One region of the Bacillus sp. z26 genome, then DNA from elsewhere that is predicted to be linked to it. Evidence: riboswitches for the same ligand, from Rfam matches in the RefSeq annotation. Region 1 holds a riboswitch; the other holds the start of a gene.
The links. Region 1 has a riboswitch for thiamine pyrophosphate ahead of thiT (energy-coupled thiamine transporter ThiT). Riboswitches for the same ligand answer to the same signal wherever they lie in the genome.

Region 1 (12,524 bases):
ATATATATATAAAGAGAACTAAGAAAAAATATCCCATGAAATACGATACTTATTATTATTTCCTACATCGTTCTTAGATCCAATTTAGCTCAAATTAAGACTCAGTAACACCATAAATCCCTCCTGTAATTCTTTCCATTGTCATCTTAGGAATAATCTACTATTATTATATTATAATAATAAAAAATGCATCTGATTAGTTAGATGTACTTTTGATAAATCCTCCTTATTAGGGAGGATTATTAAATTGATAATATAAAAAATTGAAGGAGGGCATCTATGAACCTTACAATTAGAATTATATTAGGATTATTTATTGGTGCGATTGTAGGATTAGCTCTTAATATTTTTTCACCTCAATTATTTGAAATCTTAAATACTGTAGCATTTTCACCAATTGGCAATCTGTTTATTAATGCCATCACAATGTTAGTAGTCCCGATTGTACTCATTTCAATCACTTTGGGTACAGCAGGTTTGGGTGATCCTAAAAAACTCGGCAGGATTGGTGGTAAAACAATTCTTTATTTCCTGTCTACAACTGCATTTGCCATCACAATTGGTATATTCCTTGCCTTAGTCATTAAACCAGGGAATGGAGGTAATTTTGATATTGCCTCGGCTGAATATACAGCCACTACAGCCCCCTCTTTTTCTGAAACTCTCATTAATATCATTCCAAAGAATCCAATTCAGGCGATGGCTGAAGGAAATATGCTCCAAGTAATTGTAATGTCTATTTTCTTTGGGATTGCCATTACGGCTCTTGGTGAGAAAACAAAGGGTATTATTAACCTCTTGGAGCAAGGTAATGAGGTACTGATGTATTTAGTTAACCTTATTATGAAAGCAGCACCGTATGCGACTTTTGCCTTGATAGCAACTGCTATTGGCAATCAGGGTCTCCCAGCTATTAGAAATATGGGTCTTTATATGATCGTCGTTCTATTGGCATTGCTGATTCATACCATTTTCACATATGGGGGAGCCATTGCAATATTTGCGAGACGTAATCCAATTGAATTTTTCAAGAAGTTTTTCCCAGCTATGACAGTAGGTTTTAGTACTTCATCGAGCAGTGCAACTTTGCCGGTAGCTATGGAGCTTACACAAAAAGAGTTAAAAGTACCAAAAAGCATCAGCAGTTTTGTACAGCCACTTGGTGCTACCATTAATATGGATGGAACAGCTATCATGCAAGGGGTTGCCACTGTATTTATTGCCCAAGCCTATGGCGTGGAACTTACGATGACGCAATTAATTACCGTAATATTAACAGCTGTTCTTGCAAGTATTGGAACAGCGGGAGTACCAGGTGTGGGATTAATCATGCTGACCATGGTTCTTGGACAGGTTGGCCTTCCGGTTGAAGGTGTAGGATTGATCTTGGGTATTGATCGTTTACTTGATATGACTAGAACAGCAGTTAATATTACAGGAGATGCATCCTGTGCCCTTATCATTGCTGAATCTGAAAAGAAACGTGAAGAAAGGGAAAATGAAGCATCAGAAATAGAAGTAGAAGAAATGACTGCCTAATTAGTTTAGTTTTGAAAAGTAAATGCTTGCTTATAGATGGCAAAATTAGTACGATGTAAGAAATGAATAGTATTCCACAAGGGGAGCCAGTGGCTGAGAGTGAACGAATGAGTTCTGACCCTTTGAACCTGTTAGTTAACACTAGCGTAGGAATGTGGCTGAATGAATGTAAATGTAAGCAATGCGAGCCATTTTGTGCGCGCATTGCTTTTTTGTATTTTGTTTATGCCCGATCAAGACTTGAGATGACTATTCAAAACTCTTGATAGAAAGGGGAAGTACAATGAGAAACAACCGATTATTATTTATGGTGGAGATTTCTGTTTTTTCTGCTTTGGCATTTATCTTTGATTTATTGGCCAGTGTTCTGTCTTTCAGTTTATGGCCGCAGGGAGGAAGCGTGTCAATTGCTATGGTACCTGTTTTTTTAATGGCGTATCGCTGGGGTGTCAAAGGGGGTGTAACAACTGGATTACTGCTTGGTCTATTGCAAATATTATCAGGAACTGCTTATATCATGCACCCTATTCAAGGGCTCCTTGATTATATTGTTGCCTATACGGTAGTTGGCTTAGCAGGACTTGTGTTTAAGTATGTTGAAAGAGAAGGAATTAGAAAGAAGGACTTGAAAACTTCTGGTATGGTCCTAATGGGAATCTTACTCGGTAGTACTCTGCGTTTTATCGCTCATTTTATTGCCGGAATCGTGTTCTTTGGTTCTGGTTCGGCCGATGGCCAATCGGTCGCTGTATTTTCGTTACTGTATAATTTATCCTACATGTTGCCAAGTGTGATTGTTAGCGGATTTATTATGATGCTTTTATTTGCTGCCGCACCGCGAGTCATCCTCAGAAAGCCCGCACATCATTCATAAATGAATAAATCACTATATCTGGACTCTCAACATCATTGAGAGCCTTTTTGTGTTTCGCTTATACCTACTGTGTACTATTTCTCTATTCTTAATGAATTATTATTTTTAGTATAGACTGGTTCTTTTGACCTTTACTTTTATTCTAAGTAGGTTTTTAGGAAGAAGAACAAGGGAATATAAAAAAATTAGTAAATATATACATTATAGTACCTCTTTTCCATTTATTTCTATTATAATAGTAGTAGTGAACATTGATTGTGGAGAGTATAAAATATTAATTTATAGATGGGAAGAGGGATGTTTATGAGTAAGGATGAGATTATTCGTCTAATATCTGAACGTATGAGATTAATCCGTGTGGAGGTTGATTATACACAAGACAAGATGGCTGAAATAATAGGAATTTCCAAAAAAACATTGGTGCAGATCGAAAAGGAACGCAATGAAGCAAGCTGGACAACTGTTGTGGCTGTCGTTTCATTGTTTCGTGAAACCTTAACTGTGCAGACATTATTTGGCGGGGATCCACTCGAAGTTATTGAAACGGTTTCAAGAGAAAGAATTGATTACAGAAAAGAAAAAATGCTTGGCGGCAAGGTATGGTGGAAAGATATTCTGCTTGAAGGAGGGTATGTTCTGCAGCAAAATATGATAAGTGAACACTACCGGATTCTGGACGAGGATCAATACCGGATTTATAGCTCATTAAATGAAAACGATGTCCATAGTAAATTTAAAGAATTAGTCAATAAAGTTCTGCAATCATAATGTTTGGAATAAGAGAGATTCCTGCGGTACATATGAATGAAGTTTTCCTGGAATGTCTCTTTTAATTTAAGGAGTTTTCGATTTGAGAAGGCAAATGGATGACCTCCTGTTTCTTTGCAGAAAAGCAGGAGGTCATATTAGTAGGATCAGGTACATTTAGTCTTTATTTAGCGACTAAAACAGGGCAATTGGAATTACTTATAATTTTTTCGGAAATACTTCCAAGGAATAATTTACGAAGGCCGGAACTGCTGCTGTTGCCGACAATAATTAAATCGGCACCTTCTTTCTCTGCGTATTGGAGAATCATATCATCCGTGTCCCCTTCGAGTACAACAAAATGTGAATGAATCAAATTATTATCTTCAAGACTGTTTACATATCTTTCAATTTCCTCAAGCTGAGTACTCGTAGATGTGCTGTTGTTTATTAGATGACTCTTTTCTGATAAGATGGTTTGACCCTGGCTGGAGTCTGCATAGAATGGTGCATTGCTGGAAGTGACAAATGTTTCATCTGGAATAGAGGCCTCATTAGTTTCCTCATAAACATATACAACTGACAACAATGAGTTTTCATTACTCTTACAAAGATCTAGTCCCATTGATAAACCTAATTTTGCCGAATCTGAGCCATCAAACGCCACTAATATATGTTTGAACATATAGATTCAGTCCCTTCCATTTTTTTCTCTCCTTTATTATTTATCCTAAATCAGATGGATGGAAACATATTACATGTATCTCTGTATCAATCTGCCTATAAGATGCTGTTCTGTAGCAATAAGTGTAAAGTATCAAATGACCTGATTTTACTTAATTTGCTGGAGAAAACGATTATATTGTACGATATCTCTAAACTAATCGATAATTAGATAAATATGACAAAAGACCAGTGGTCATACCGGTAAATTTCCTGTATTCTTGTGTTATAGAAAAAAGAGGTGATGTGGATGTTCAAAGATAAACAACCCCAAGGTATTCACCCTATTATAAAAAAATGCTTAACTCATTTGGATGTTTTGGGAGCAGATGTTAAAGTAAAGCAAATTGTTTATATGTATATGGAGATATTGCATAAGGAAATTGAAGCCTCGAATAATGAGTTTATTAAATGAAAATAGAGTGAAGGTAAACAACTGTCTATCAGTTGTTTTTTTATTTTTTGTGTATAATATGTAAAAATACATATAAATTTAATTGATTATAAGTGGAGGGAAATAAGGATGCGTCAAAAGTATTTTAAAAAAGCACTGGGTATATTCGACCATTCTCGTCTATTACAGATTCTTCTGCTTGGAATATCTTTTGTAGGTCTTATCATAAGTGTATTTTTTTATATACTTTTTAATCAGGAAGTAGATTTGTCTCATTTAAAAACTGAACTTATGCAGCCAACTATTATTTATGACATGAATGGAGAAGAGGCAAGTAAAATTTCAGCAAATAAAACGGAAGGTGTTTCAATCGATAAAATTCCGCAACATGTTATTGATGCAGTGATTTCGATAGAAGACCGACGTTTTTATGAACACACTGGGATTGATTATAAAGGAATTATTCGGGCTGCATACAAAAATTTCACAGCAGGCTCAGTCGTACAGGGTGGAAGTACCATTACGCAGCAACTGGCAAAAATAACGTTGCTAACTCCTGAACAAACGTTAAAAAGAAAGCTGAAAGAAGTTGCAATTGCCAGCCAGATTGAACGTGAATACACAAAAGATGAAATCATGGAAATGTATTTAAATCAAATTTATTTTGGTCATGGAGCCTGGGGAATTCAGAATGCCAGCAAAGTATATTTTGGTAAAGAAGTTGAAAAAATTAATTTATCAGAGGCTGCTTTGCTGGCCGGTTTAATACACGCACCCTCTTCTTTAGATCCATATAAAAATTATGATGCCGCTAAAAACAGACAGAAGGTCGTGCTCAAGCAAATGAAAAATAGCGGTTTTATTACGGATGAAGAAAGAGAATCAGCAGTTAATACTGAAATTAAATTGACAGAATTAAGCGACCCGTTAAAAGGCATGTATCCATACTATGTAGACCAAGTGATTGCGGAAGCCAGTAAAGAATATGGAATTGTCCAGGATGAGTTATTAACGGGCGGGTACAAAATCTATACTGAATTAGATACAAGTATGCAGGGAGCGATCGAAAAGGTCTATCAACAAGATGATTTATTCGCCAAAGGTTCAAATACAAATGAGCTTGTGCAGAGCGGTGCAGTTTTACTTGATCCCAAGACAGGGGGCGTGAGGGCACTGGTGGGGGGAAGAGGGGAGCATGTTTTTCTTGGATACAACAGGGCAACCCAATTAAAGGCCCAGCCAGGTTCAGTTATGAAGCCGCTTGCGGTATATGCGCCTGCTCTTGAAAAGGGATATAAACCCGCAGATTTAATTATAGATGAGGAAATGAAATTTGCCGGAGATTATAACCCAAAGAATTATAATGACCAGTATGAGGGGGAGATCCCTATGTTTGAGGCTGTCTATAAATCTAAAAATATCCCTGCTGTTTGGCTTTTAAATGAAATAGGTATTCAAACTGGAATAGATTATGCAGAGAAGTTTGGCATTAAGTTAAAAAAGGAGGATCGAAATCTTGGTCTGGCTTTAGGAGGTTTACATGAAGGTGTATCTCCTTTAGAAATCGCCTCTGCTTATTCTGTTTTTGCAAATGAAGGAATACGTCAGGAATCGCATCTTATCCAAAAGATTGAAGATGCCAATGGACAAGAAGTAGATGAATTTAAAGGAAAAGAAACAAAGGTTACGACAAAAGAAGTAGCAGAAAATATGACAGCGATGCTTAAGGGTGTCGTAGAGCATGAAGATGGAACCGGAACAAATGCAAAAGTACAGAATAGAGATATAGCCGGTAAAACAGGTTCAACTCAGGTAAATGGAGTGTCAGCGCAAAATGCGGTAAAAGATGAATGGTTTGTCGGCTATTCTCCTAACCTCGTTGGTGCAGTGTGGATGGGATATGACAGAACGACAGTTAATCAGTATCTTTTAAAAGATAAAACAAGAGGTGCAAATATTGTTTTTAAAGAAATTATGACAGGTGCATTGCAAAATATGGAACGTGAAACTTTTGATGTCCCAACCATTAATGATATGGAGAAGGAAGCAGAAAAGAATCGTTTTAAAAACTATTGGATTGAGCAAAAGGAAAAAATCAATAAGAGTTTTGAGGATTGGCTCAATCGCTGGAAGAATTAAGCGTGGGATGTTCCTCAGATAAAATATGGATCCGGATTATCAGTTAAGTGAAAATGAAAAAAGCACATTTGAAATCGTAAATGTTACGGTTTCAAATGTGCTTTTCTGTATTTTGGATTAAGACATTGATGGAGTTAACTCAGTACTCTCTTCCAGACAGATATTTTCGATATGATCGATTGCAGCTTGTGCATTTTCCCCTTTAACAAGAACCTTGATATGAGCATCTTGACCTAATGTTAAGAAAAATGCTGTTAATGAAGAAATATTTCTAACATCAATTTCCTGGCCATTTTTCTCCAGATTTATTGATCCATCATAGTTTTTGGCATATTGTGCAATACACATTAATTGTGGTAGTGTAATTTGTTTGTCAATAGAAAGTTCAGTAGAACCCATTTCATATTTTTCCATTTATCTCACCTTTTCATCTGTGTTTATGAAGGATATATATACTATTTACCCGATGCTATATCAGTTAAACAAAAAATAGATAGTGTGGGGATATTATGGTGAACTGGAATAATCTCGGTATAGTTTTCAACATGAGATATTTTTATTTTCTATTTATGTAGATAAGAGGTTAATTATCTGTTTTAACTTGATAATTGTATACATAATAGATGGGTTTGTCACGCTTGGTATAGCTATTGTCATGACTTTGGTTTTTTTATTAGACATGCGCTTTGGAATACAGGAGTCTTTTAAGAATAAAATTTAAGCGCTATCATTTGACCGTTTGCCATAATAGAGAGTATGTTCTTAATAGTGAGATAATTTTAAATAGGGGATGATGAAGGTGGAATATCGGATTGAAAAAGATACAATGGGAGAAGTACGTGTTCCAGCTGATCGTTATTGGGGAGCTCAAACAGAACGCAGCCGTAATAACTTTAAGATTGGACAAGAATTAATGCCGATTGAGATTGTATATGCCTTTGCAGAACTGAAAAAAGCGGCGGCATATTCCAATTATGAATTAGGTAATTTAGCTGAAGAAAAAAAGAATGCCATATCATATGTTTGTGATGAGATTATTGAAGGAAATTTAGATAATCATTTTCCTCTTAAAGTATGGCAAACTGGGTCCGGTACTCAAAGTAATATGAATATTAATGAAGTGGTGGCACGTAAAGGGAATGAATGGTTGAAAGAAAATGGGTCTGAAGCAACCTTGCATCCAAATGATGATGTAAATATGTCGCAAAGTTCTAATGATACATATCCTACTGCCCTGCATATTGCTGCCTATGAGGCAATTCATAAAAATGTACTACCTGAAATAACTGCTTTTATAAAAGTGCTTCAAGAAAAAGAACAGGAATTCATGGACATTGTTAAGATTGGACGTACCCATTTGCAGGATGCTACTCCATTAACACTTGGCCAGGAAATAAGCGGTTGGAGATATAGCTTTGAACGTTCTGAACAGATGATTAGAGAAAGCTCAGAGAAATTACTGAGCCTGGCGATCGGTGGTACAGCTGTTGGAACGGGTATTAATGCACATATGGAATTTGGCGATAAAACAGCGGGTTATCTTTCTGAACAGACTGGCTATAGCTTCAGTTCTTCACCAAATAAATTTCATGCACTAACCAGCCATGATGAAATCGTTTATGCACACGGGGCATTAAAAGCACTGGCTATGGATGCCATGAAGGTTGCCAATGATATTCGCTGGTTGGCAAGCGGCCCTCGCAGTGGAATTGGAGAGCTTACGATCCCGGCCAATGAACCTGGAAGCTCTATTATGCCTGGTAAGGTAAACCCGACACAAAGTGAAGCTTTAACAATGGTTGCAGTACAAGTATTTGGAAATGATGCAGCTATTGGATTTGCAGCCAGCCAGGGTAATTTTGAATTGAATGTGTTCAAACCTGTCATTGCGTATAACTTCCTGCAATCAGCCAGATTATTGTCAGATGCTCTTAAATCTTTCAGGGTTAATTGCTTGGTAGGACTTGAGGCGAATATAAAAAGTATTCAAAAGAATGTAGAATCCTCACTTATGCTCGTAACAGCATTGAATCCGCATATTGGATATGAGAAAGCAGCTGAAATTGCCAAGCTTGCTTTTAAAGATAATAGTACATTAAAAGAAGCAGCCTTAAAATCAGGTTATTTAACATCGGATGAATTTGATCAATGGGTGAATCCGAAAGATATGGTCAAACAGAAATCTTAAATAACGAAAAGTAACCCCCTTCCGGAATATACGGAAGGGGGTTTTGTCCATTAAATTATGAAGTTTTAATTAAGATTGAGATTTACCGCTGATTTGTTGTTCGCCCATACGAACCAGTCTTTTGGTAATTTCTCCTCCAACAGATCCGTTCGCACGCGCTGTTGTATCAGCACCCAGTTGTACCCCGAATTCGTTAGAAATTTCGTATTTCATTTGATTGATTGCTTCTGCTGCTCCTGGAGCAACCAATTCATTAGATGAATTGCTGTTTGATCTATTTTGATTCATGTATAAGCTCCTCCATAAAAATTAATTTTAGTTTGGTTGGGTCAGTCGGATTTGAACCGACTAGTAGGAGATTATCGTGTGGAATCCCCAAAGCCCTTTAACGGCTTGACCCAAGGTTATAAGTTTTCGTCTTTCTAGTAGCTAGTATGGAAAGGTTCATTTTAATTTATACACAGATATAATTAGAAAAAATTGGGGGACTGACATTGTGTAAACAGGTAAATATTAATTGACCTAGATAAACATAAAAAATCTGATTAAGTGAAACGCTAATGGAAAGACGAAGTTAGGGGCGGGTTGTATGGAATGTCCTTTATGCAATGGTCTAACCTCCATCGTATATCCATGTATAGCATGTCATAATAATATGGATGATTTTGGAAAGGTTATGGATTACTACGATGATTACAGTGCATATCTGGAAACGTATATACAGAAGGAAATAGATGGTGACCCTCAATCGGTGAACCAGTCTATATGCAGACATCTTTTGTCTTGCAGCCAATGTGGAAAAGATAAAGTAATATCGATTCATGAAATGGATATTTAGGGTCTTTTTAGAGGTCTGGTAAAAAGGAAAGGGCAGTACCGTATCTGAAAAGAAACAAAAAAGCCAAATCCATAAAGGAAATTGGCTTCATTTAACTCAAATATTAAGGGCGAATTCTAACCTCAGTGTCTTTATCAAAGAAGTGAGCTTTGTTCATATCAAGTCCTAATTTCAAGGTATCCATTGGTTTGATATCAGTACGGGAATCAATGCGTGCTACGATGGATTGGCCTTCAATTTGTGTATAGAGCATTGTTTCAGCACCCATGAGTTCTGCTACTTCAATTTGGCAGGTAACTGTTGAACCTGGAGAAGCATCTATGAATATAGGTTCATCATTAATATCCTCTGGACGAATACCAAGTACTACTTCTTTGCCTATATAGCCTTTTTGACGAAGATAGCTTAATTTACCTTCAGGAACAGCAATGCGTGTACTGCCAGTTACAAAATAGCCATCTTCTAAAGAACCAGAAAGAAAGTTCATAGCAGGAGATCCGATAAATCCACCTACAAAGATGTTCTCGGGTTTTTCGTAAACATCTTTAGGTGCACCAACTTGATGAATTAAGCCATCTTTCATAACAACAAGGCGAGTAGCCATCGTCATTGCTTCAGTTTGGTCATGCGTCACATAAATGGTAGTAGTATTCAATCTTTGGTGGAGCTTAGCAATCTCGGCGCGCATTTGTACACGCAATTTAGCATCAAGATTTGACAAAGGTTCATCCATAAGGAATACTTTAGCATCACGAACAATGGCACGGCCCAATGCAACACGTTGACGTTGACCACCGGATAGGGCTTTTGGTTTACGATTTAAATATTCTTCAAGTCCAAGAATACGCGCAGCATCCTTCACACGGCGATCGATTTCAGCTTTATCAAATTTACGTAGCTTTAATCCAAAAGCCATATTATCATACACACTCATATGTGGATACAGGGCATAGTTCTGGAAAACCATTGCAATATCACGGTCTTTTGGCGGTACATCATTTACTCGTTTATCATCAATATAAAAATCACCTTTAGATATTTCCTCTAATCCGGCGATCATACGTAAGGTCGTGGATTTACCACATCCAGAAGGGCCTACGAACACGATAAACTCTTTGTCCTGTATGTGTAAATTGAAATCGGTAACTGCAGTTACTTTATTGTCATAAACTTTATAAATATGTTCTAATTTTAGCTCAGCCATCTTTATAATGTCCTCCTTAAAAAACCATTTAATAATGAAACCCTTTTCACAATTTATTTTACTAGTCTAATAGTTAAAAATATATGTTCATGTTGCACAAATAAATCGATTAGGACATGGGCGGGTTGCACTTAATGATAATTTGTTTGCTCCAGTAAGCGGATGGCCAGATAGGCACATAAGCTATCTTCAAATTTGCGGACATCCAGATTAGTGATTTCATAAAATTTAGCAAGCCGATAATTCAGACTGTTTCGATGGAGAAATAGCTGTTTGGCGGCAACGGTCGCATTAGCGTTGGCCTCAATATAAATTTTAATAGTACGGAGCAAATCTTTTTCGTTTTCTAACGTGCCGAGCAAATTTTTAGCAAGCGTAATACATAAAGCTTGATTTTTACCTATTAATAAAAGGTTTAGAAATGCGGAAGAAAACGTGATGACTTTGTCTTTTGTATTATAGAGACATATTGTTTTAAAACATGTATCTTCGGAATCGAAATTTGTCATTATGTCCTCGGTAAGAGGATAATTATTTCCGATAAATAAGCGGATATATGCATATAAATCACTCTCAAGAGTATGAATGATAGCGTTGAAATCTTGATTTGTAAGCATGACTGATTTGGTATTTTCGATGATGACGCCGCTATAGGGGTCTTTCCAACATATAACGGGGGCATGAAAGAAACCATTTATAGCGTCGGAAAAGTCTGCAATATTGATATCACTGTTTGGCAGATGATAATGGATAAATCGGTAAGAGCTATCATCTATTTTATGTAATGGTTCAGAGTCTTGCTGATATAAAAGGCTATGCCACTGAACTTGCTGGGCTGATTTATTCAACTGTTCAGTATGAAGATAAAAAGGCTTCATAAAAGCATTTAATATGGCTATTTGATCAGACGTTACAGACCTTTTGGGAATACCAATATATTCATTCGGATTTTCTATATACCAATAATAAGACGGATCCTCCAGTGGATTTGGAACACGGATTGCGTCGGGAAAGAGTTTAAGTAAGTCAGTGTTCATAATAATCCTCCATATATCCTATATCATAGTCTATTGATTATCATATATATGATAAAGCATTAATTCGTGTACTCGGGATTCTAATTCTCTCTTCGTTTCGTCCTCGATGATGGTGTTAACCCAGGTAATGGAACCGTCTTTATGGTAAATTCCTTTACACCTTTTTTTTTCATAGTAAAAGGAAAACTTCCAACCAGGTATTTTTTCTGTTTCATATAATGATTTCCAATCAAAATGACTAATCATAGATACACCTCAAATTCTAAATTGATAGAAATAATAATTATTATACCGTTTTAAATACACGATTCATATTTATTAATACCTTATGAATAAAAGAACGATATAATATAAGTTGAAACCAGGTTTTGAAGGTTGCATTTTAACAAGTAAGAAGTCTAAACTAATCATTACACAAAGGAAGTTAAAAAGGAGCTACTGTATGAATATCGTTATAACAATCGTCACTGTGGTAGTAGTGGGTGCCCTTATTGGCGGGATTACTAATGCCTTGGCTATTAAAATGCTATTCCACCCATATGAGGCTATTTATATTTTTGGAAAACGTTTGCCATTTACCCCCGGATTAATACCGAAAAGACGGGATGAATTGGCAGATCAAATGGGGAAAATGGTTGTTGAACACTTAATCACTCCTGAGAGTATTAAAAATAAATTGCTTACTGGAGCCGTCAAAGTAGAGGCTAAGAGAATTGGTGAAAATATGCTGGATAAGACCATTTTTTCTGATATCTCTATAGAGGAGGCGCTTGAAAAAGTAGGGATGGCTGATATTCCGGATACAATCATAAAAAGACTGGAAGTTCAGTCATTTGATTGG
Region 2 (12,524 bases), 100 kb from region 1:
TGTGGAAGAAAAGCAATTTTCACCTCGATATCGGAGAAAGTATTCATTTTGATAAGATTCAAGGAAAGCATTGTTGATATGATCAGCTGTAACATCAGGCTTTACTTTTGCATGCATCGTTACCATAATTCCGCGTGTCATAGGGGTGAGATGTGTAGTAAACATAATCGGAGTGAGCGCAGAATCCCATTCTGTTAATTGTTGCTCAATCTCTGGAATATGCTGATGCTGATGAACTTTATAGATTGATAGATTTTCATTTACATGAGAAAAATGGGTTGAATCATTACTCTTTTTACCTGCTCCTGATACACCTGATTTTGCATCGATAATAATGTCAGATGATTCAATTAATTCACTCGATAAAAGTGGTCCCAATCCTAACAAAACAGCAGTAGGGTAACAACCGGGATTTGCAATCAAACGACTCTCACGAATCTTATCCCTGTTCCATTCAGAGAGCCCATACACGCTTTTGTCTAATAAATGACTAGGTGCAGGTGTCTCTTTATACCACTTTTTATACATTTCGCCACTTTTCAACCTGAAATCGCCGGATAGATCTATAATTTTCACGTCATATTCAGATAATTCCGGGATAAGCTCCTTTGAAATACCGCTGGGCAAAGCTAAAAATACAAGCTCACTTTGTTTTGCAATGAGCCCGGGTTCTACTTCATTTAAAATATGTGGGAGAAGTCCATAATATTGCCTATTCTCAGAATCAAGGCTATTTCCAACACTCGACGATGAATATACAGCCGTTAAACAGAAAGTTGGATGATTCGAAAGTAAACGTATCAATTCCATTCCGCTATATCCTGTAGCCCCTACAACAGAGACATCCATGTTTCCACCCCGCTTATTGATTGTATATTCTGTAATATCTATCTATTATAGTATGTATATTTATAAAATTAAATGTATTTTTATTTAAATTCTAAAAATTGGTCTTTATCCCTAATCAACATCGTTAAAATCATTAGCTTCCATGATTAAATGAGTAATAGGTAGAGCAAGTGCCAATCATTCATATATTATTAATCCTTACCTGTTATGGTTGCAAAAGCCGCTATTCACCAAAATTATGATTAACCACCTACCATTTATGTATAGTTTTAATGATCTTTCCAACCTTTATTTAACAACAAAATAAAAGATACTCTAATTTGATCACTACATAGAGGATCCTTATAGCACTGGACTTTTAATAATTTGCTTCATACTTCGTGATATACTAAAGCCTCACTCTAAAAGGACAGTTCTTTCATTCGATATATGAAAAGGTTTTGTTAAAATGCTATATAATTGTTTTTAGATAAAAAATGAAGGTTAGAAAGTGGGAAGGTTATGAAAATTGATACACCAAAAATATCGTTAGAGTTAACCGAAAGGAACTTTTCTGATATTTTTCATGAGGAAGATCCCATACTAGAAATGTGTATAATCTCCAACTCTGATTTTACAAATGAAGTTGTTGATCGAGCACGCCTATATAATTCAGTGATTACTAATTGTCGGTTTTCTAATACCGATTTTAGTCATATTGAATTGGTAGATGTCTGTTTTGAAAATTGCGATTTATCCAATGTTAACTTAAGTAATTCTTCCATTCATAGAGTAGAATTTATTAACTGCAAATTACTGGGATGTAATTTTCCTGAGTCTTCTATTCGTAATGTGAAATTCGAGAATTCGATATTAAACTTATCTACATTTGGATATTCAAAGCTTGAAAAAGTAATATTCAATGAGGTTTCATTAGAAAACGCAGATTTTTATGACTGTAAACTTAAAAAAATAGAATTTAATTTATGTAACCTGAATGGAGCAAACTTTGAACAAACATCATTAAAAGGAATCGATATTAGTTCTTCTAATTTTGACTCACTTATGATTTCCATAAATGATTTAAATGGATGTAAAGTATCAACACACCAGGCTATTCAATTTGCCTCCTTATTAGGATTAATTATTAAAGAATAGTGCTGATGCTTGATATATGGATTTCCTCGGTATCAGATAGCAATTCTCTCTTTTTTAATCATTAAAGGACCTAAAGAAAACCATTGATAAGGGCTTAACGTATGCGTAAGAAACCCTCAACAATATTCAAAAAATAAAGAAGGAATTCAGAATATGGACTCTATAACATCCTTCTGAATTCCTTTTGTCTACAATCAGAAACTCTTATAGAATTAAAGAGTTTTTGTTTTGTCAATTTCTATCTTTTCATTCTTTTTATCATCATCTTCAATCATACCTTTTGTCGCAGTTTTAAACTCTCTTAATGTTTTTCCGAATGCTCTCCCTATTTCCGGAAGCTTTGATGGTCCAAAAATCATTAGTGCGAGTACTAAAATCAGAATAAGCCCTGGTATTCCAATATTTTGAAGCATATATTTCTCTCCCATCCGAATATAAGTCTGCTAAAATTTAACATTATTCTCATAGTCATCCTAACATTCTCATAACTTAAAGACAATTATCTCTACTAGTATTCATTTACAATTGACTTAATCCCGCAATCTTTAGTATGACTATAGTTTTCTTTCCAAGCGGATCATATCCCTGCATAATATTCCGTTTTCATATATGGGCTCAGGGTAATTCCGACTAAAATAATCATGGTCGATCCCCATTATTCTAAAGCCTGCTTTTTGATATAAAGCCAGTTGATTGAGACTAGAGTTCCCGGTTCCAATTTCTGCAATGCGATACCCTTTAGATACTGAAAAAGAACAGCCATATTCAATCAGGGTTTTCGCGTATCCTCTTCCCTGCCATTTTTCATCGATTGATAGGTTCTTAATTTCAACCCGGTCTGGTGTATTTGGACGGATTATTATGATTCCTGCCACATTCCCATTCAGGCAGAGTTCAAAAATCCAGCCTGTTTTACTATACTCATCTATCTGCTGTTTAGAAGGATCTGCTTTCAATAATAGCTCCCAATGTTTGTCAGTGAGTTCTGTACAACTGCTAATCTTTTCAATCATCACTTGTTTCATCCCCATTAATTAATCTATATGTCTAATGCTCGTATGTTTAGTTCATCTAAAGAGAGACAAAATGTCTATTCTAACCTTAACCCAACTCCTAATGTTTTACCAAATAATCACAATCCGGTATCGCTCATATGAAAAAAGACGAACAGCTGTTTATAACAGTGATCGCCTTTTCATACGAAATTATTTGGTTACCTCATCATGATAAGCAATTAAAATAATATCTTTATCTAATTGCTCACTTAGTTCATCCTGATACTCATTTGATTTAATCTTCATTTAATTGTGCTACGTCATAACGATGCATGATGTTCCTCCTGTATGTGTAATGACAAAGAGAACTTCTCTTTCCTTTTTTATCATTCCCATAGGCATTGCATCCGTTTCATGCTTTTACATTTTTTGTCATCTCAAGCTTAAACAGTTCAACTGCCTTAGTTGGATGTTCACTTAATGAGATGGCAGAAACAACGGCAATTCCATCTGCACCTGCTTCTAACACTTCGCGTGTATTGTCCGGTGTTATGCCGCCTATCCCTACAATCGGCAGTTCTGGATAAAGATCTGCCACTTCTCTTAAAAATCTGGTCCCGCTAGGTTTCTTGGCGTCACTTTTCGAATTTGTAGGAAATATAGGTCCTATTCCTACATAATCGGTTCGATATTTAATGGCTTCTTCCACTTCAGCCATAGTGTGTACAGATACGCCAACCCATTTGTTCCCCATCATTTTCCTAACTTTTTGTACCGGTAGATCATCCTGTCCGATATGAATACCATCCGCATTAAGAGCAATCGATAATTCGAGATCATCATTTACAATAAACGGTACATCATATTGTTTACAAAGGCGCTGGCAGTTTTTTGCAAATTCCAGATATTTAGTTCCTGAGAATGCTCCCTCACCCTTTTCCCGAAATTGAAAAGCAGTGATTCCCCCTTTTAATGCTTCTTCAAGCACTTCTAATGGATTGTTTAAGATATTTTGTGAACCCATTACAAAATAAATACGAAGGAGATGTCGATTCAATTTAGAATCACCTCACATTTTTCATACTGATTATAGGCAAAATGATTCGTCGGCCCATGCCCATGTCCCAATTGCAAATCATATTTGATTCCCATTTGGATGAATTTTTTCGCCTCTAAAATTGCTCCAAGGGTCGAATATTCATTTGCAAGAAAAGCCGTAATCGCTGCAGAAAAGGTACATCCTGTTCCATGCGTATTTTTTGTGTGTACTCTTTCCGATTGCAAACTGAATGTCTCTCCACCCACCAAATAGACTGTATCCTCAGCAACCTGTTGATTATCTATATGGCCGCCTTTAATGACCACGCATTCTGCTCCATAGCTCATCATGATTTCTGCTGCCTTTTTTCTATCATCTGCAGTTACGATGTCTATTCCACTCAGTACTTCCGCTTCCGGTATATTGGGCGTAATCATAGTAGAGATAGAGAATAACTTTTTACGCAGGCTGTGAACTGCCTTTTCATGCAATAGACTCGCTCCGCCTTTTGCAACCATAACCGGGTCAATAATAAGTGGGATGTCGAGATCCTTTAGTACGTGGTATACTTCCTCAATAATTTCCTCAGAATATAACATACCTGTTTTAATCGCTGCTACATTAAAATCTTCAACAAGTACTTCAATTTGCTTCCGAACAAACAAAGGATCAACAGGATAGATTTCATGTACTCCGTTTGTATTCTGCGCTGTTAAAGACGTAATGGCTGATGTCCCAAATACTTTTAACTCCTGAAAAGTCTTTAAATCAGCCTGGATTCCTGCTCCACCACCACTATCAGAACCAGCAATCGTCATAACTACTTTCATATCAAGTCCTCCCCTCTGGATAACCGATTCAATTCATTTAAAATAACTGTCTGGAAATCACCTACATAGTTAGATTGTTTACCGGCCAAACTGCCGATAAGTTTATATTCATGTAAAAGTTCCTGCAAATGGACAAGATTTACCTCCTTGATTGTCAATGCAGCAGCAGAAATAGCACTTAACAAGCACCCTGTACCGGTAATCTGTGTCATGTTGATATGGCCTCCTTCTACCATGGTGCATATGGATCCATCCGTTAAAACATCTTTCTCTCCAGATACAATCACAAAGCAGTTATATAAATTGGCGATTTTCTTTGATTCCTTTTTAAGATCCATCTCACCCGATCCACCATCTACTCCCTTTTGTGTCCAGTCGACACAAGCAATGGTGGCAAGCTCCCCTACATTGCAACGAATCAAAGTAAAATCAATTTCTTCCAAGAATTCCTGAACACTTTCTTTACGAAATGTACTCGCTCCCACGCCAACCGGATCAAGTACAACTGGAATACCATGGATATTTGCTGCCTTTCCGGCTGTCAGCATAGCTTCTTTTGTCCGTTTATTGAGTGTTCCAATATTAAGGAGTAAAGCATCTGCTTTACTGACAATTTCCTCTATTTCATTTTCTTCATCAGCCATAATAGGAGCTGCTCCAACTGCCAATAGGCCGTTTGCCTGTAAAGGTGCTACCACATAATTAGTCATACAATGAATAAGTGGCTTCCTATTCCTAATTTGTTTAAGCATTATCTTAACCCCTCCGGAATCCAACTTTGTTTAGACATCACCATTTCTCCAAAAATCCACTCGTACAAAAAGCTTTTATGGAAAAGTTCTATTAACTTGTTTTGCTTTTGTTCATGGGCATGGCGCACATAATAGTTCAAACTCTCTATTGGCAATGTTCCATCGGCGAGCTTTAATATGAATGGATAATCAAACCTCCCTTTCCAGCAAACATACTCCTCTCTTCGCACTTCGTTGCAAAATGCCATTTTCAGCCCTCCATTTTTTGGTGGACGTATGGAAAAAGACCCTTTAATAGTGTGGGTATTTCACATACTAAAAAAGGGTCTCATATCAACTGATGATATTGCTCCCTACGTCAGTATTAACTGTACAGGTTCAAAGGGTCAGGTTTTACCTTCTCAACTCGCATTCATGAGTCCCCCCGCAATCAAAACTATTTAATTGGAAACAAAAAAAGCTCTTCTAAAAACCTGAAGAGCTTTTCGCACATATCCAATAGGCCTATGTACTAATTGCTCCCTACGCCAGTGTTAACTGACAGGTTCAAAGGGTCAGGTTTTAACCTTCTCAACTCGTATAATGAGTCCCCCCGCAAATAATTTGATTATTTTTACTTTATCAGAAATAAAAGCTATTTTCAATCCAGTATGCTAATTACTTTATGCCATTTGCTAATATGGATTTTGATTCAATCGCCTTTTTTAAAGTTCCCCGTTTCCTCATTACCACTGCATAAAAGAAGAGAGCCCATAAAACAGCTCTCTCCTGAAAATTCTTTTCTCAATTATCGGATGCCCAAGGCAATTTTTGCATAGCGGGACATACGATCCTTTGTCCATGCCGGTGTCCAAACAATATCCACATCTACATTTTTCACTTCCGGCAGTTCTTTTAATGCATACCGTACCTGATCGACAATGGTACCAGCCAAAGGACAGCCCATAGCTGTTAAAGTCATTTTAACTGTGACGTCACCTTCTTCAGTCATGTCCACATCATAGATTAACCCTAGGTTTACTATATCAATACCCAATTCTGGGTCTAAAACTTCTTCTAATGCACTCATAATACTATCTTTCATGTCTTGGTCCATATTCATTCTCCTTCCATTACATTCATGCTTCAATCCTACCAAACTTTGGGCAATCTGACCATTCTTATTCCTTATACAAGCTTCTCTTCTATCCAGTTTACAGCCTCTAACAACCCTTTTCTTGTTACAGCGTGTCCGGCATTTTTTTCAGATATATAAGTAATCATCCCTGTTTCTACTTTTTCTTGGTGTTTATCAATAAATGCACGACTACCTGCAATAGGTACGACCGGATCCATTTCCCCATGCCAGATGAAAAGTGGCCGATTTCTTAATTTTTCAGGTTGCAGGGATAAATCAAATTTTTCAAGAGAACTGAATACTTTCCATTTCTCTTCTTCCGTAAATCCCAAATCAATTCCCTGTTTCTCAAATTCATTCACTTGGTACTCTGCAAACTTTCTATAGGCCGGATTCCCCATCATACTTACTCCAACACGAATCCAATCATATTGAGTTAACGCACCAAGCGTCGTGATTGCGCCCATAGATGTCCCGCCAAGGCCTATACAATCATAAATCGCTAATCCATGTTCAGTGATATATTTTTTAATTATATGAAGTTCTTTTATGGAAGTTATGACAATTTTCCAAAATGACCTAGATAAATTCTGTGTATCCCCATCTTCACGTTCCCCGTGCAAGGACGCCTCGGGCAAAAATACTCTGAAACCTTTTTCTGCCAGGAGGTAAGCATAGTGTAAATTATGTTCTTTGGCGCTGGTGAACCCATGAAGAAATATAAATCCAGGAATAGGGACATTATTCATATCCTGCTTACCTACAATAAGCATGGGAATGTGTTCTACATATACTTTTTCTACTTGTATCATTGTTATTCCCCATTCTTTACATATATTTTACAAACCAAACAATACCAATAAACCTTTATACTTGTTATGATATATAAAAGAAGATTCTAAATGGAATTAATTTAACTTATAATTCTAGAATAAACTTAATTTAGAAGGAGAGCCATATGACAGATAAACATTTAATTGTACTTGATTTAGATGGAACTTTGTTGAAAGATGATAAAACCATCTCTCCTCGTACTAAAAACGTATTGCAAACATTACAAAATAATGGCCATGAAGTCATGATTGCAACGGGCAGACCTTACCGTTCCAGCGAACCATACTATCGTGAAATGCAATTTAAGACACCGATTGTAAATTTCAATGGTGCCTTTATCCATCATCCCCTGCATTCAGACTGGGGCATGCATCATTCACCGCTTGATATTAAAGTTGCCAAAGAGATCGTGGAAGCTTTGAATGATTATCGTTTCCACAATATAATCGCCGAAGTAAAAGATGATGTGTATTTCCATTACCATGATGAAAAATTAATCGATATTTTTCAACTCGGAAGCCCTAGTGTAACTACAGGAGATCTCCGCCAATTTTTACAGTCGGCCCCTACATCCATGCTCATACATTCCGATGAAAATGATGTTGCCGAGATCAGAAAACATCTTTCAGATGTCCATGCTGAAGTTATTGATCACAGGCGCTGGGCAGATCCATGGCATGTTATAGAAATCGTAAAAAGTGGGATGAGTAAAGCCGTTGGTGTTGATTTGGTCGCAAAAGATTTAGGGATATCCAGAAAGAATATTATCGCATTTGGCGATGAAGATAATGATTTAGAAATGCTTGATTATGTTGGCACTGGCGTCGCTATGGGTAATGGCATCGAACAGCTGAAAACGGTAGCTAATCATATTACGTTATCGAATGAAGAGGATGGAATAGCCGTCTTTCTTGAAGAAAAATTCAATATTAAGTCTGCGTGACTAACAATATCTCCTGTTGGTTATGATAAAAACGACTCGTTTTAGAGTCACAACTTGAATGCGGGAGGTTTTTCCATGGGAAAAAGGAATAAATCAAAGCGCTTTGTCCAACAGGGTAAGACCGCTGTTTCCAAACATAGTGAGCGATTCCCATATCGGACAACTATGGAAGAGGCGGAAGCAGCAGAAAATTCTACCTGTGGAGGACTGTAATGCGTAATGAATTATTTAACCGTGCTCAGAAAGCAGTAGAATTAGCCCAGATAAAAGGCTCTAATCAGCAAGAATTAATTACCAAAGCACGCAATGAGCTTTCTTCTGCATTTGCAAACTCTACTCTGGCTGAGCAGGCTCAATTGCATACCATGCAGGATATACTGGATTCCCTAGAAAAGCATTCAAACTAATGAAAAAGAGCACAAGACTAAGGTCTTGTGCTCTTTTTTTAATCTTTACGGAAAGAACCGATAACACCGGTAGATTGAACGATATTCGTAAAGGCATGTGGGTCGACTTCCTGAATAATACTCTGCAAATCATAAAGTTCATAACGGCTGATTACAATCATCAGCATATTTTTATCTTCACCAGTAAAGGCTCCGACAGCAGGAATCATCGTAATTCCGCGTACCAACTTGGAATGAATGGCCTGTTTCAATTCATCGGCGTGTCTCGTTACAATCATAGCCGTAACTTTTATATGTGTTGTATGAATAGCATCAATCACTCTCGTAGATACATATAAGGAAATCATGGTATAAAGTGCCTGTTCTTCTGAATACATAAGACCAGCTATTGCCACAATAGCTCCATTCAGCATTAAAAAGTAAATACCAATTGGCTTATCATTGATCCTTGAAAGAATCATTGCCACAATATCCATACCACCCGTGGATGCACCAAATCGTAAGGTGATTCCAATACCGGCTGCTCCAATTACACCACCGAATACAGCATTTAGAATAATATCATCGGAATAGGATTGCACAGGTAAAATTTCCAAGAATAAAGACATTAATAGAACTGCTATAAAACTGTACATTGTAAATGAACGCCCAACCTTAAACCAGGCTAGAACAGCAATTGGAATATTAAGAGCAAGTAATAATACCCCCGTTGATACATTGATATTCGTAAACATGTCCAATGCTGCAGAAATAATTTGTGCTGTACCCGTAAACCCACTCGCAAATATGTTCGCGGGAATTAAGAAATAGTTCATTGCAATTGCATTTAATAAAGCTCCAATCACAACAGCAAGTACTTTTTTTGTTTCATTCCAAACCAATTTTAGCTCCTCCTTATGTTGACAACTACAAATAAATTCCCCATGATAAGATAGGTGTGTGAACAATTTTGTTTTCTAAAAAAGATTGTAGACTTATAATTAAACTAAGAAAATTTTAAAAAAGTAGGTGTCTATATGAGTGTACAAATTTTGGCCGATAGTGCAAGTGATTTGCCATTAGAATACTTCCAGGATAACAACATCATTCTTTTTCCATTAAAAGTACATCTTGATGACAATGAATATGATGATCAAGTTACCATCAAACCAAAAGTAGTCTACGATGCCATGCGATCAGGAAAATCACCTAAAACATCACAGGTGTCTCCACAAAATTTTTATGAAAAATTTGAACAGCTGGCAAAAAATAAACAACCCGGCCTTTATATCGCCTTTTCTTCCGAATTAAGCGGTACCTACCAAACAGCGGTTATGATGAGAGACGAAGTTAAAGCTGAGTACCCAGATTTTCATTTGGAAATAATAGATAGCAAATGTGCATCCTTAGGATATGGTCTAGTCGTCATGGAAGCCGTACGCAAGGCTGCCAAAGGAGCCACCATGGAAGAACTGAAAAAAACAGCACAGTTTACTGCCTCCCATATGGAACATTTGTTTACCGTGGACAATGTGGAATACCTGGCTCGAGGCGGACGAATATCCAAAACTTCAGCTTTTATCGGCGGATTATTGAATATCAAGCCACTGTTAAATGTTGAAGATGGTAAACTGATCCCACTAGACAAATTCCGCGGCCGCAAAAAACTAATGCAAGCCGTAATCGATACCATGAAAGAACGCGGTGACCAATTAGATAAACAAATAATTGGTATCAGCCATGGTGACGACATCGAAAAGGCTATGGAATTTAAGCAATTGATTGAAGAAAATTTCCACCCAAAATCTGTTTATATTTCATCTGTCGGCGCAACTGTTGGCGCACATGCCGGTCCAGGAACAATCGCTATTTTCTTCCTAAACAAACTATCCTGACTCTGTATTCTGATGTATACATATTTTTCCCTACTAGCAACATACTAGACATATTCACAGTAAATAAATTGCAAGGGGGATAGCACACATGGCCTATCATACTTCAGATAACAATAAAAAAGCCAGAGATAATCAAGCTAAGCATGAATTAAAAAATATCCAGGAAGAGAAAAACCGAAAAGCCGGGAAAAAATCTTTTTCAAAAAAAACTGATCACTTATAAGTAAAATCTCCATCTCACATCTTAACTGTGTATAAAGAGGATTTCAATTAAAATCCTCTTTTTTAATTGTATTTGAACTTATATAGAGGTTTTTTTATAATGAAAATAAAAAACGGAGGGATAATATGGCTAAAGAAAGCTCATTTGACGTTGTTTCAAAAATTGACCTATCCGAGGTATCAAACGCTGTTACGATGGCTGTGAAAGAAATTAAAACACGCTATGATTTTAAAGGAAGTAAAAGTGATATTCATCTGGAAAATGAAGAACTCGTTCTTGTTTCTGATGATGATTACAAAATGGAGCAACTGAAAGATGTTTTAATCAGTAAACTGATTAAACGTGGCGTTCCTATAAAAAACCTTGATTATGGAAAACTGGAGGGTGCTTCAGGCGGGACAGTTCGGCAAAGAGCTAAATTGGTACAAGGCATAGACAAAGAAAATGCCAAGAAAATCAATGCTATCATTAAAAATTCAGGTAACAAAGTAAAATCCCAAATACAGGATGATCAAATCCGCGTGACGGGAAAAAACAAAGATGATCTTCAGCAAGTTATCGCCGCGATTAGGGAAGCTGATCTTTCCATCGAGGTTCAATTTATCAACTTCCGCTAGTAGTTACATAGGCTGAAAGAGAAAAAGCTTAAATAAACTGCACCTCTATTGCCAAATCCAATTTAACAATTGCAGGTGCAGTTATTATACTGGATTTACTCCGAATGAATAATCATTTCTATCTATTTTAAGACCCTCTTCAACTACGTTGCACCCCTCTTTTTATTACCAAACAGCTAAATAATTATACTTTCCAATGTTTCTTTTTCCATAAATGAGGAATAACAATAGGGAAACATTAATTGGAAAGGATGTTGCGAAATGAATGAAGATATAAAAACCGGTAAAGATGGATTTCCAGCCCAAGAACAGGATACTCAACCAGGTGTAACTAAAGAAATGAAACCTGAGCCAAAAGAATTCGATGAAAATTATAAAGGCAGCGATAAATTAAAAGGAAAAGTAGCAATTATCACAGGCGGAGACAGTGGGATTGGCCGATCCGTTGCCCACTATTATGCTAAAGAAGGCGCCAACGTTGCGATTGTGTATTTAAATGAACATGAAGATGCGAATAAAGCAAAAGATTTAGTAGAAAGCGAAGGCGTACAATGTATGCTATTGGCTGGAGATGTCGGTGACAGTGCTTTTTGCCGTGAAATCGTTGAAAAAGTTAAAAGTGAATTCGGCAAAATTGATATCTTAGTCAATAACGCAGCTGAACAGCATCCTCAGGAAAGCCTGTTGGATATCAGTGATGAACAATTAGAAAAAACATTTAGAACCAATATCTTTTCACAATTCTATTTAACAAAAGCCGTCCTTCCTCATTTATCTAAAGGAAGCTCAATTATCAATACAACATCTGTAACAGCCTATCAAGGTAACGCACAATTGATTGATTATTCTTCAACAAAAGGTGCCATTGTTTCCTTTACCCGTGCACTTTCCAATAATATTGCCAGCA

Region 2: linked by a shared signal. The riboswitch ahead of AC4G3K_RS09060 (hypothetical protein) and the one ahead of thiT (energy-coupled thiamine transporter ThiT) in region 1 are both predicted to bind thiamine pyrophosphate.

What each region holds. Positions count from the first base shown of each region.
Region 1 covers NZ_JBZFQM010000002.1:899,588-912,111, reverse strand. Annotated here, with positions in the region: gene AC4G3K_RS09650 (dicarboxylate/amino acid:cation symporter) at 280-1,539, shown strand; TPP riboswitch at 1,609-1,709, shown strand; gene thiT (energy-coupled thiamine transporter ThiT) at 1,823-2,413, shown strand; gene AC4G3K_RS09640 (helix-turn-helix domain-containing protein) at 2,717-3,181, shown strand; gene AC4G3K_RS09635 (universal stress protein) at 3,345-3,845, opposite strand; gene AC4G3K_RS09630 (hypothetical protein) at 4,134-4,298, shown strand; gene AC4G3K_RS09625 (transglycosylase domain-containing protein) at 4,407-6,416, shown strand; gene AC4G3K_RS09620 (HPr family phosphocarrier protein) at 6,534-6,830, opposite strand; gene fumC (class II fumarate hydratase) at 7,216-8,604, shown strand; gene AC4G3K_RS09610 (alpha/beta-type small acid-soluble spore protein) at 8,674-8,892, opposite strand; gene AC4G3K_RS09605 (hypothetical protein) at 9,194-9,442, shown strand; gene AC4G3K_RS09600 (ABC transporter ATP-binding protein) at 9,546-10,646, opposite strand; gene AC4G3K_RS09595 (PucR family transcriptional regulator) at 10,778-11,683, opposite strand; gene AC4G3K_RS09590 (YheE family protein) at 11,714-11,929, opposite strand; gene AC4G3K_RS09585 (DUF445 domain-containing protein) at 12,126-12,524, shown strand, end outside.
Region 2 covers NZ_JBZFQM010000002.1:795,424-807,947, forward strand. Annotated here, with positions in the region: gene argC (N-acetyl-gamma-glutamyl-phosphate reductase) at 1-849, opposite strand, end outside; gene AC4G3K_RS09030 (pentapeptide repeat-containing protein) at 1,351-1,986, shown strand; gene AC4G3K_RS09035 (twin-arginine translocase TatA/TatE family subunit) at 2,199-2,399, opposite strand; gene AC4G3K_RS09040 (GNAT family N-acetyltransferase) at 2,541-2,999, opposite strand; gene thiE (thiamine phosphate synthase) at 3,394-4,038, opposite strand; gene thiD (bifunctional hydroxymethylpyrimidine kinase/phosphomethylpyrimidine kinase) at 4,035-4,850, opposite strand; gene thiM (hydroxyethylthiazole kinase) at 4,847-5,602, opposite strand; gene AC4G3K_RS09060 (hypothetical protein) at 5,602-5,850, opposite strand; TPP riboswitch at 5,936-6,038, opposite strand; TPP riboswitch at 6,105-6,206, opposite strand; gene AC4G3K_RS09065 (metal-sulfur cluster assembly factor) at 6,390-6,698, opposite strand; gene AC4G3K_RS09070 (prolyl oligopeptidase family serine peptidase) at 6,770-7,531, opposite strand; gene AC4G3K_RS09075 (Cof-type HAD-IIB family hydrolase) at 7,678-8,496, shown strand; gene AC4G3K_RS09080 (hypothetical protein) at 8,572-8,709, shown strand; gene AC4G3K_RS09085 (DUF3813 domain-containing protein) at 8,709-8,903, shown strand; gene AC4G3K_RS09090 (YitT family protein) at 8,942-9,784, opposite strand; gene AC4G3K_RS09095 (DegV family protein) at 9,920-10,777, shown strand; gene AC4G3K_RS09100 (DUF3941 domain-containing protein) at 10,866-11,000, shown strand; gene AC4G3K_RS09105 (YajQ family cyclic di-GMP-binding protein) at 11,126-11,617, shown strand; gene AC4G3K_RS09110 (SDR family oxidoreductase) at 11,879-12,524, shown strand, end outside.